One region of the Terracoccus luteus genome, then DNA from elsewhere that is predicted to be linked to it. Evidence: predicted binding sites of a transcription regulator. Region 1 holds the regulator's gene; the other holds the start of a gene.
What was found. The regulator LexA, encoded in region 1, represses DNA repair genes until DNA is damaged. The targets are predictions, from matches to a motif close to TCGAACANNTGTTCGA.
Positions count from the first base shown of each region.

Region 2: recA (recombinase RecA) is a predicted target of LexA. The motif match lies at 2,280-2,295, and genes of this name have one in related genera.

Region 1 is NZ_RBXT01000001.1:535,676-541,162, reverse strand. Features, by position in the region: gene DFJ68_RS02610 (alpha/beta hydrolase) at 1-1,473, opposite strand, end outside; gene DFJ68_RS02605 (hypothetical protein) at 1,470-1,805, opposite strand; gene DFJ68_RS02600 (LysM peptidoglycan-binding domain-containing protein) at 2,094-2,549, opposite strand; gene lexA (transcriptional repressor LexA) at 2,838-3,566, shown strand; gene DFJ68_RS02590 (Sir2 family NAD-dependent protein deacetylase) at 3,707-4,684, opposite strand; gene DFJ68_RS02585 (LysR family transcriptional regulator) at 4,729-5,487, shown strand, end outside.
Region 2 is NZ_RBXT01000001.1:1,151,401-1,156,887, reverse strand. Features, by position in the region: gene DFJ68_RS18440 (regulatory protein RecX) at 102-713, opposite strand; gene recA (recombinase RecA) at 1,043-2,083, opposite strand; gene DFJ68_RS05295 (O-acetyl-ADP-ribose deacetylase) at 2,318-2,860, opposite strand; gene DFJ68_RS18665 (DUF3046 domain-containing protein) at 2,857-3,108, opposite strand; gene DFJ68_RS05285 (DUF3352 domain-containing protein) at 3,404-5,107, shown strand; gene DFJ68_RS05280 (dipeptide epimerase) at 5,163-5,487, opposite strand, start outside.

The DNA of each region.
Region 1 (5,487 bases):
GGCGGCCGCGGAGAGCCAGGCGATGCCGGCGACGTCGGTGGGGTCGGTGCCGAGGACGGCCGTCATCTGGGTGGCCACGCCGTCACGCGCGGCTGCCAGCACGTTGAGGCCTCCCGGGCGCAGACCGGTCTGCGCGACGTCGGTGAACGGCACCCCCGGGGAGCCGAAGACGACGGCGTCGTCGAGCGTGTGCGGCTGCAGGAGCGCCGTCCCCGTGACGACCGAGCCGTACGAGTGCCCGAGCACGGTCTGGTGGACGGGGTCGTCACGTGCCGCGGTCATGCCCGCCGAGAAGGCGGCGAGCTCGTCGGCCGACTCCCGCGCCCGGACGGGCGAGAGGACGGTCCCCCGGGTGTCGGTGAGGTCGCGCCAGCGGGGGGCGTCGTAGCCGATCCAGGTGACGACGGCCAGGGCGCCGTTGCCCGTTCCCGCCTGCAAGCGCAGGCGGACGGCGGTGTCGTCGAGGCGCAGCGCGTCGCCCCGCACCGAGGTCGCGAGCCCGCCGACGAGCGTCGCGACGTGCGGGTCGCCGTCGACGTCTCCGACGGCGAGGACGGCCCTGACCCGCCCGTACGGGGCCTGCACGAGCAGCAGGCGGCGACGTTCCCCGCCCAACGCCCGGCCCAGGACGGTGCGGACGGTGAGCAAGTCGTCGAGGGCCTCCTGCGCCTCCTGCCGACCGTCGACGTCCCACCACGACACGGCCTGCAGGCGCGCCCGTTGCTCGGCCTCGAGCCGCGACAGGAGCACGAGGTTGGCCTCGTGCCGGGCCCAGGCGGGGACGCCGTCTCGGGGGCCGACCCACTCGGGATGGAGGCGGACTGCATCCTCGCGCTGCGACCAGGTCAGCGACCGCCACCAGGCCGCCGCCCGGAAGGCGTCCTGCGCGCCCGTGACCGCCGCGACCGGCGGCGGCGGTGCGGGTGGCGAGGTGGTGGTCAGCCACGCCGCCAGCGAGCGACCCGACGCCGCGGACGTCAGAGCGCGGGACAGGGCTCGGTCGGCCGTGTCGGCGACGTCGACGGCCCGGCGCACCAGCGCGTCGACCTCGGCGGTCACCACCGCGTCGAGCCGGGCCCGGTGGGCGGCGACCACCGGGTCGGCGGCCGCCGGCGTCGGCGGTGGGGGCACGTAGCGGCCCGCCTGCGTGAGGCGGCCCCCGACCTGGGCGCAGCGGTCGTCGGCCCGGCGGACGAGGTCGCGCGCCGACCTCAGGCTCGGCACCGCCGCCGCGAGGGCCTGGGCGCTCGCGCCGAGACGGCCGGCGAGGGCCGTGACGTGCGCAGTGGCCTCGACATACCGACGAGCCGCCTCGTCGGCGGCGGGACCTCGCCAGGTGTGGCGGGCGGCCCGCCGCCAGACGAGGGCCGCCGCGACCTCGACGAGACGGGCCCGCTGACGCTCGAGGTCGGCGCCGGCCTGCTCGACCGCCTCGACGCCGAGCCGCCCCACCGCCGCGGCGTCCCAGGTCATGAGGCCTGCGTCACGGGCGGCGCCGTCCCGTCGGAGGCACCCCCCAACGGTCCGGTCAGGAGCGCCGCCGTGGACCCCTCGACGGCGTCGTAGCCGGAGCCGGCGCACGAGAGATGGGTGCCCAGCCGGGTCAGCGCGTACCGGGCCGACGCCAGCTCGTCGGCCCATGTTGCGGCCACGCCCGGGACCGCCCGGGCGGTCGTGCCCGCCGGGATCGCCCGGGTGACGACGGCCCAGACGCCGCTGAGGTCGACCGCTCGGAGGGCTCCGCTCGTCTCGCCGAGCCCGGCCGCCTCGGCCCGGAGGTCACCGGGCTCCACTTCGTACCGCATCGCTCCTTCTCCCTGCCCCCGTGGCGAGGGTAGGGCGACCGACGACACCGACGTCGGCAGCCGTCCACAGGCGTGACGACGGACAAAGACGGCAGCGGAGGACGACAGGGGCGGACGACGGGAGGACGCCGCACCCCGGTGGCGAGGTGCGGCGTCCGGGTGCGGTCGGCGGGGTCGAGGCGCCGAATGCACCAGCCGCAGGACGAGGTCGTGCGGCGGTCTGAGGCCCCGCGCCCGGTGGGCTCGCGGGACGGGTCGGGGACCGGTCAGGGACGACTCGAGGACAGGTCAGGGCGTGGGCACGAGCAGCTGCTGACCGGCGCTGACCTGGTCGCTCGCGAGGGAGTTCTGCAGCTGGAGCGCGACGACGCCGTCACGGACGGCCAGGTCGGGCAGCTCACGCGCGGCGATCTGCGAGAGCGTCTCACCGGACCTGACGATGACCGGACGGGACTCGCCACCGGCCGACGCCAGCTGGCCGGCCAGCCCGACGCTCAGGGCGATGACGACGGCGAGGGTCCCGGTGACGAGGACGAGGCGCCCGAGCCGGGTGATGCGCAGCACCGGCCGCGCGCGGCGGACCCGCCCCAGGGCGTCGGCCCCGGTGGGCAGTGAGACGAGCCGAGGCCGGCCGGGGCGGCCGTACGCCGGGTGGGTCGGGTCGGCGGACGGGTGTGCGGCGCCGACGGCGCGGGCCGGGGTGACGGGGCTCGGGTCGGCGAAGCTCAGGACGGTGGCGCCCATGGTGTCCTCCTCGTTCCGGCCCCCGGTGAGGAGGTCGGCCTGGTCGGTCGGTTCGGTCGAGAGCGGTGTCCGCGCGCCCTGTGGATCGTCGGGACACGTGTTCGATAGAACGTCTGTACGATTTCTAGCACGGTGGCCCGACAAAGTCGAGACACGCCTCGAACGGATGTTTGGCATGTGTGTTCGAACCTCGTACGCTGCTCTCACATCACCAACCACACCAGTCACCACTGACAGTGGGTCCCGAGAGGGCCTCTCGCAGCGGCGCAGACCGACGAAGGGGACACCATGGCTGACGTGACCGAGCTGCCCGACCGCGACCGGGGTGACGGCCTCACGGTGCGTCAGCGTCGGGTGCTCGAGGTGATCCGCAACTCCGTCGACCGTCGCGGGTATCCGCCGAGCATGCGCGAGATCGGCGAGGCCGTGGGCCTGGCCAGTCCCTCGAGCGTCTCCCACCAGCTGGCGGCCCTCGAGCGCAAGGGCTTCCTGCGCCGCGACCCCAACCGCCCCCGGGCCATCGAGGTCGTCTCCCCCGACGCCTCCGCCGCCCGCCACCCGGCCTCGGGTTCGCCGGGCGCGCCGCTGCCGAGCGTGGACGGGGCGGGCGCCGACGACACCGGCTCGGGTGACGCGCGTCCGCAGGCGACGTACGTCCCGGTGCTCGGTCGCATCGCGGCCGGCACGCCGATCCTCGCCGACGAGGTCGTCGACGACGTCTTCCCGCTCCCCCGCCAGCTCGTCGGCGAGGGCTCGCTCTTCCTGCTCAAGGTGGTCGGCGACTCGATGGTCGACGCGGCCATCTGCGACGGTGACTGGGTCGTCGTGCACCAGCAGCAGACGGCCGAGAACGGTGACATCGTGGCGGCGCTGCTCGACAACGAGGCGACGGTCAAGACGTTCAAGCGCAAGGACGGCCACGTCTGGCTGCTGCCGCACAACCCCGACTTCTCACCGATCGACGGTGACGACGCGACCATCCTCGGCAAGGTGACGGCGGTCCTGCGCCGGGTCTGACCGGGAACGCACGACCAGGGCATGACCGAGGGCACGATCGTGGTCTGACCGAGCACCGACCGAGCACCGACCGAGCACCGACCGAGAGCTCCACCGACGCAGACGCCCGCCCGACCTCCCGTCGGGCGGGCGTCCGTGCGTCAGGGCTCGACGTGCAGGGCCTCGACGAGCGCGTCGAGGGTGTCACCGAGGGGCGCGTGCAGCCGGAGGCTGGCCTCCGCGTCGCCGCGCGTCGCCGACCGGGTGACGATGGCGACCGGCACCCCCTCGCGGTGGGCCCGGCGCACGAAGCGGTAGCCACTCATCACGGCGAGCGACGACCCGAGCACGAGCAACGCCCGCGCCTGCTCGACGAGGGAGAAGCACCGCTCGACGACCTCGCGGGGCACGGACTCGCCGAAGAAGACGACGTCCGGCTTGACCGTGTCGTGCCCGCACACGAGGCAGCGCGGCGGGTGGAAGGTCTCGACGAGGTCGTCGGCCAGGACGATGTCGCCGTCGGGGCGCACCTGCTCACCCCACTGCGACCCGACCGCCTCCGCCGCCGCGGCGAAACGGTCCATGAAGCCGGGGTTGCCCTGGGTCATCCGCTCGTGCAGGCCGATGCGCGAGGTGACCTCGCCGCAGGTCAGGCACACCGCCCGGTCCAGCGAGCCGTGCAGCTCGATGACGTCCCGGGCGCCCGCGGCCTGGTGCAGTCCGTCGACGTTCTGGGTGATCACCGGGCCGACGAAGCCGGCCCGCTGCAGCTGGGTGACCCGACGGTGACCGGTGTTCGGTGCCGCGGCGTTGAACCGCTGCCACCCGATGTAGCTGCGGGCCCAGTACCGACGCCGCGCCTCGCTCGACCCGGCGAACTCGCCGTACGTCATGGGCTCGACCCGGCGCGTGCCGTCGGGGCCGCGGTAGTCGGGGATGCCGGACTCCGTGGACAGGCCGGCGCCGGAGAGGACGACGACCCCACCGCCGCTGACGAGGTCGACGAGGTCGTCGAAGGTGCCGAGGTCGCTCACCTCGAGGGGCAGCGTGCGGGACGTGGCCAGTCGGGTGGCGCCACGCGCGGGGATGCCGGGCGGTTGCGTCACCGTCCCAGCGTACGTTCTCGTGCGTCTCACCATGACGTCCGCGACCGGCATCCATAAGTGGTTGTTATGATCGGGGCATGATCGACGCTGCCGGCCTCCGGGTCATGAAGGCCATCGCCGACGAGGGCAGCTTCACGAGCGCCGCCAACGCCCTCGGGTTCACCCAGCCGGCGATCTCGCAGATGGTGCGCCGGCTCGAGCAGCGCACCGGCACGGTGCTCGTCGAGCGCTACGGCCGGCAGGTGCGCCTCACGGAGGCCGGTCGGGTGCTCGCCCGCCACGCCGTCGGGGTGCTCGCGGCCCTCGACGCCGCCGAGGAGGAGATCACCGCCATCGCCGGGCTGCGCGCCGGTCGGGTGCGGCTGCAGGCCTTCCCGAGCTCGTCGGCGACGCTCGTGCCGCGCTCGCTCGCGATCGTCAAGGCGCGCCACCCCGACATCAGCGTGACCTTCACCGAGGCCGAGCCGCCGGAGTCCCTCGCCGCGCTGCGGGCCGGCGACTGCGACATCGCCGTCGTCTTCGCCTACGAGGGACAGGACCTCGGCGAGCTCGAGGAGGACCTGTCGCTGCTCGTCACCCGGCACCTGCTCGACGACGAGGTGCGCCTCGTCGTGCCCCGCGCGCACCCGCTGGCCGACGCAGGGACCGCCTCGATGGCGGACTTCGCCGACGAGGAATGGATCGCCGGGTGTCCGCGCTGTCGCGGCTACCTGCTCTCGCTCGCCACCGGCGTGGGCTTCACCCCGAACGTCGCGTTCGAGACGGAGGACTACGTCGCGCAGATCGGGCTCGTCAGCGCCGGTCTCGGGGTCGCCCTCGTGCCCGACATCATCCTC
Region 2 (5,487 bases), 620 kb from region 1:
GCCACCGCACGCAGCGACACACACGCCGAGGGGCGGGGACCGGAAGGTCCCCGCCCCTCGGCGTGTCCCCATCCGTCCCGGGACCCGAACCGTCAGGTCCGTCAGTCGCGCTGGTGCTCAGGGGGCTCGTCGACGGCGCGACGCACGACGGCCCAGGCGACGTCACCCGAGTAGCCCTTGCGGGCGAGCATCCCCGCGAGCCGGCGGGCCTGCACCTCCGGCGCCAGACCGTGCAGCGAGCGCAGCCGTCGCGCGACGAGCTCCTCCGCCCGGGTCCGCTCGTCGTCGGTGTCCACCTGTTCGAGGGCCTCGTCGGCGAGGTCGCGGTCGACGCCCTTCTCGCGCAGCTCGTGCGCGATGGCCCGGCGGGCCAGGCCCTTGCCGGCGTGACGTGAGCGGACGAGCATCTCGGCGTACGCGCCGTCGTCGACGAGGCCGACCTCGGTGAGCCGGTCGAGCACCCGGGCCGCCACGTCGTCGTCGCAGCCGCGCTGGCTCAGCTTCTTCTCGAGCTGGGCCCGGCTGCGCGGGGCCATGCTCAGCTGCCGCAACGCGATGCTGCGGGCGACCGACTCCGGGTCGGCGTCGTCCGGGCCGGCCTGAGGGTCGTCCGGTGGTGCCGACCGCTCCCCGCGGCCCCGACGGCGACGCCGCCCGTCCGGGCCGGTCTCGACTCCGCCGGACGTGTCCGGCGTGTCCGAGGCGTCGGCCACGCCGTCCAGCCCGGAGCTCGCCTCGTCGGCGGCACCCGCCCCCCCGGACCGACCGGCGCGTCCACCCTGGCCCCGACGACCCGACCCGCCGGGTCGGCTCGTGCTGCCGGTCCGGCCGGCACCGGCGGACCCGCTCGACCAGCCGGACCCGCCGGAGGCGCCGTCACCCGATCGGGACCGGGTCGCGGCCACCCCCTCGGCCTCGGCGAGGGCGGCGGCCGCCCGGGCCAACCGCTCCTCGACCGAACCCGACGCGGTTCCGGACAGCGACGGCCCGCCGGGCCGGTGCTCGCCCGGCCCGCCACCCCTCACGCGGCGCTCCCCGGCGATCAGAAGTCGACGGGCACGTCCGCAGCCGCCGGCTGGTCGACGCGCGGCCCGACGCCGAGCTTCTCCTTGACCTTCTTCTCGATCTCGTCGGCGAGGTCGGGGTTGTCCTTGAGGAAGTTGCGGGCGTTCTCCTTGCCCTGACCCAGCTGGTCGCCCTCGTAGGTGTACCAGGCGCCGGCCTTGCGGACGAAGCCGTGCTCGACCCCCATGTCGATGAGGCCGCCCTCACGGGAGATGCCCTGCCCGTAGAGGATGTCGAACTCCGCCTGCTTGAACGGCGGCGACACCTTGTTCTTGACCACCTTGACGCGGGTGCGGTTGCCGACGGCGTCGGTGCCGTCCTTGAGGGTCTCGATGCGGCGCACGTCGAGGCGCACCGAGGCGTAGAACTTCAGCGCCTTGCCACCGGTCGTCGTCTCGGGCGAGCCGAACATGACGCCGATCTTCTCGCGCAGCTGGTTGATGAAGATCGCGGTCGTACCGGTGTTGTTGAGCGCGCCGGTCAGCTTGCGCAGTGCCTGGCTCATGAGGCGGGCCTGGAGGCCGACGTGGCTGTCACCCATCTCGCCCTCGATCTCGGCGCGCGGGACGAGCGCCGCGACCGAGTCGATGACGATGATGGCGAGCGCACCCGAGCGGATGAGCATGTCGGCGATCTCGAGCGCCTGCTCACCGGTGTCGGGCTGCGACACGAGCAGAGCGTCGGTGTCGACACCGAGCTTCTTCGCGTAATCGGGGTCGAGGGCGTGCTCAGCGTCGATGAAGGCGGCGATGCCGCCGGCCTTCTGCGCGTTGGCGACCGCGTGCAGCGCCACCGTCGTCTTGCCCGAGGACTCGGGGCCGTACACCTCGACGACGCGGCCGCGGGGCAGCCCGCCGATGCCGAGGGCGACGTCGAGGGCGATCGAGCCGGTGGGGATCACCTCGATCGGGGCCCGCACGTCGTCGCCGAGGCGCATCACCGCGCCCTTTCCGTAGCTCTTCTCGATCTGCCCCATCACCGTGGCGAGGGCCTTGTCCTTGTCGGGAAGCGTTGCCATGTCGGCCACCTGTCTGCCGTCTGCGAGTCGGTCGTCTACCTTCGACCCGACCTCACGCAGGTGACGGCTCGTCGTGAGTCGTGCACTGGGGTGCGCTGTCGGGTCAGACGTTAGGTGGGACCGCCGACATCGGGTTGCTCCACGAGACGGCCTGTGGACGATGCGGTCGGTGGCGGACCACCTGTGGAGAACACTACCGAACAGATGTTCGACACCGACACGACACGCCGCGGGTCAGCCGCGCAGTGACTCCAGCTCCCGGGCGAACGCCTCGTGCACCTCGTCACCGAAAAGCCAGAACCGCACCGCCTGCACGTCGTCCGGCCCGGCGTCGCGCAACCGGTCGGCCACCGTGCCCAACGCGACCGCGGCTGCCCGGTCCACCGGGTAGCCGTACACGCCGCACGACACCGCCGGGAAGGCCAGCACCCGGCATCCGACCTCGGCGGCCACCGCGAGCGAACGCCGGTGGCACGAGGCCAGCAGCTCGGGCTCGCCGGACGTCCCGCCGCGCCACACCGGCCCGACCGTGTGCACGACGTGGCGCACGGCGAGCCGGCCCGCACCCGTGACCTTGGCGTCGCCCGTCTCGCAGCCGCCGAGGCGACGGCACTCCTCCAGCAGCTGCGGACCGGCCGCGCGGTGGATCGCCCCGTCGACGCCACCCCCGCCGAGCAGCGACGAGTTCGCCGCGTTGACGATGGCGTCGGCCTCCGTCTCCGTCGTGATGTCGCCGCGCAGCAACGTGATGGCGGCCGCGCCGGGGTGGCCGCTCACCGTCGTCCCTCGTGGCCGCCGGGCGCGCCAGGGGCCGGGCGCACGTCGCGTCCGAGCCGGCGCGCCTCTGGCACGTCGAGGTCGTCGCACAGGGCGGCCCACACCTCGCGCGGCGGGACACCGGCCTCGATCGCCTGCGCAGGAGTGCGGTCATCGAGGGCACCGAGCACGTGGTCGCGGGCCAGGGTGCCGGCGTAGGCGGGGCCGAAGACGTCGTCCATGAGGGTCCAGAAGTGGCTGAGGCGCACCCGCCCAGTCTGCACCGCGCCCAACGGTGACGACGCAGCGCACTCGGGCGACCGTCGGGTAGGAGGGTTGACCGAAGCGGTGGACGTGACCCCACGAGAGCGCGACCCGGGCCGCCGACACCCCAGTCGGATGCCGTCCGGCGCGCCCGTCGACGGAGGGAACCGGGCCGTCGGGGCGGGCGTCGCACGGACGCTGCGGCCCCGGTCCCCGTCACACCCGACGGGTAGCATCGACCGCAGCGTGAGCAGGCGGCCCGCCCGTCTGCGGACGCCCACGACCAGGGGAGAAGAACCGATGACCGAGCAGCACCCGGGCGCGACGCCCGAACCCAGCACCGACCCGGCCCCGCAGCCGCCGCAGGCCGCGACGACGCCCTCGTACCGCTACCCCACCGCGGCCGGCCCCACCGCCGGCGGCCCGACCGCCGGCGCCCAGGGCGTCGGGTTCGGCGACGACACCGCTCCGGCCGCCGGCAGCCGGCGGCGTCCGGCCTTCATCGCCGCCGGTGTCGCGGCCGCCCTCGTCGTCGGCGGGGCGGGCGCGTTCGCCGCCTCGCAGCTGAGCGGCGGCGGCGCCCAGCCGGCCGACGTCCTGCCCGGCGACGCCTTTGCCTACGTCCGCCTCGACGTCGACCCCTCCGCGGCCCAGAAGGTCTCGGCCGTGCGCTTCCTCGGCAAGCTGCCCCAGGTGCGCGACACCCTCGGCTCCGGCGACCCGCGCCAGAAGGTGTGGGAGGCCATCACCGCCGACGCGAAGAGCGACTGCGTCTCCCGCTTCTCCTACAGCGGCGACATCGAGCCGTGGCTCGGTGACCGCGTCGGCCTCGCCGTGCGGCCCGGTGGCACCACCGGCAAGCCGAACGTCGCCGTGGCCGTGCAGGTCAGCGACGAGGGCAAGGCCCAGGACGTCCTCACCCGCCTGCTCGCGTGCGACGGCGCCGACGAGACCGACCTGCGCCTGCGCGACGGCTACGCCATCGTCACCCCCAAGGGCCAGGGCGACGCGACCCTGGCGGCCGTCGACCGCGGACGCCTCGCCGCCGACCCCGAGTTCAGCGACGACATGTCGGCCCTCGGCGAGCAGGGCGTGGCCTCGGCCTGGTTCGACACCGCCCCCGCCGCCAAGGAGCTCGAGTCGTCCCGGGGCTCCGGCCGCAGCACGAGCGACCTCGGCGGTCTGGGCGATCTCGGCGGCCTCGGCAACGGCTCGGCCATGATGTCGGGCCTGTCCGGTCTGGCCGGCGCCAAGGGCGCCGCCAGCGGCCGTGTCGCCGTCGCGATGCGCTTCGACCCCTCGTACGTCGAGGTGGCCGGCATCACCCGCGGCGTGACGGCGATCCCCGGGTACACCCCGGCGCCCGGCGACGGCACCCAGCTGGCGAACCTTCCCGACGACACGCTCGCCGCCGTGCACGTGTCCGGTGCGGGCGACGCGCTCAAGGCCGCGTGGCCGCAGATCGAGAAGATGATCGACGGCTCCGGCGACGGCGCCGACCGGCTCGCCGCCGTCGAGCAGCAGCTCGGGGTGACCCTGCCCGACGACGCGCAGGTGCTGCTCGGCCGGTCGCTGACGGTCTCCGTGCCCGACCAGCAGCTCGGCGACGGCGTCCCCTCGATCGGCGCCAAGATCGTCTCCACCGACGCCAACCGGGCCGACCAGCTCGTCGAGACCCTCGAGCGGACCGCCGGGGCCCCCGGCACCCTCACCCGTGAGGTCGACGGCGACACGCTCTACCTCGGCACGACTCCCGACTACGTCGGCGCGCTGAAGTCGGGCGGGCGCCTCGGTGACTCCGACGCCTTCACGGCGGCGATGGGCGACACGTCGAAGGCGACCGCGGCCGTGTACGTCGACCTCGACCGCCTCGAGAAGCAGTACCTGCCCCAGGTGCCCGACGAGCAGCGGGCGGCCGTCGAGTCGCTCCGCGCCGTGGGGATCACGGCCTCCGTGCAGGATGCCGGCTCGGGCTCGTTCTCGCTGCGCGTCGTCGGCAACTGACCCGGCAGCTGAGCCGGCGCGCGGAACCCTCTCCGACGGCCCCACCACCCCGGCCTCAGGCCCGGGTGGTGGGGCGGTCCGCGCCCGCCACAACCCAGCCCGTGACACCGAGCCCTGGCCCGGACGGCAGCAGGACGGCTTCGCCCTCGTACGCGATCCCGCCCACGACCGGTGAGCACGTGGCCCACCAGGCCGCGTCGAGGTCGCTGACGAGGGTGGTCGGCACGGCGGCGACGAGCGAGGCCGCGGCGCCGAGCCCGACGTGGGTCTCCATCATCGAGCCGACGATGGTGCCCAGGCCGGCCTCGTGGGCGCGGTGCAACAGGGCGGCGCCGGTGCGCAGCGAGCCGCACTTGGCCAGCTTGACGTTGACGAGGTCG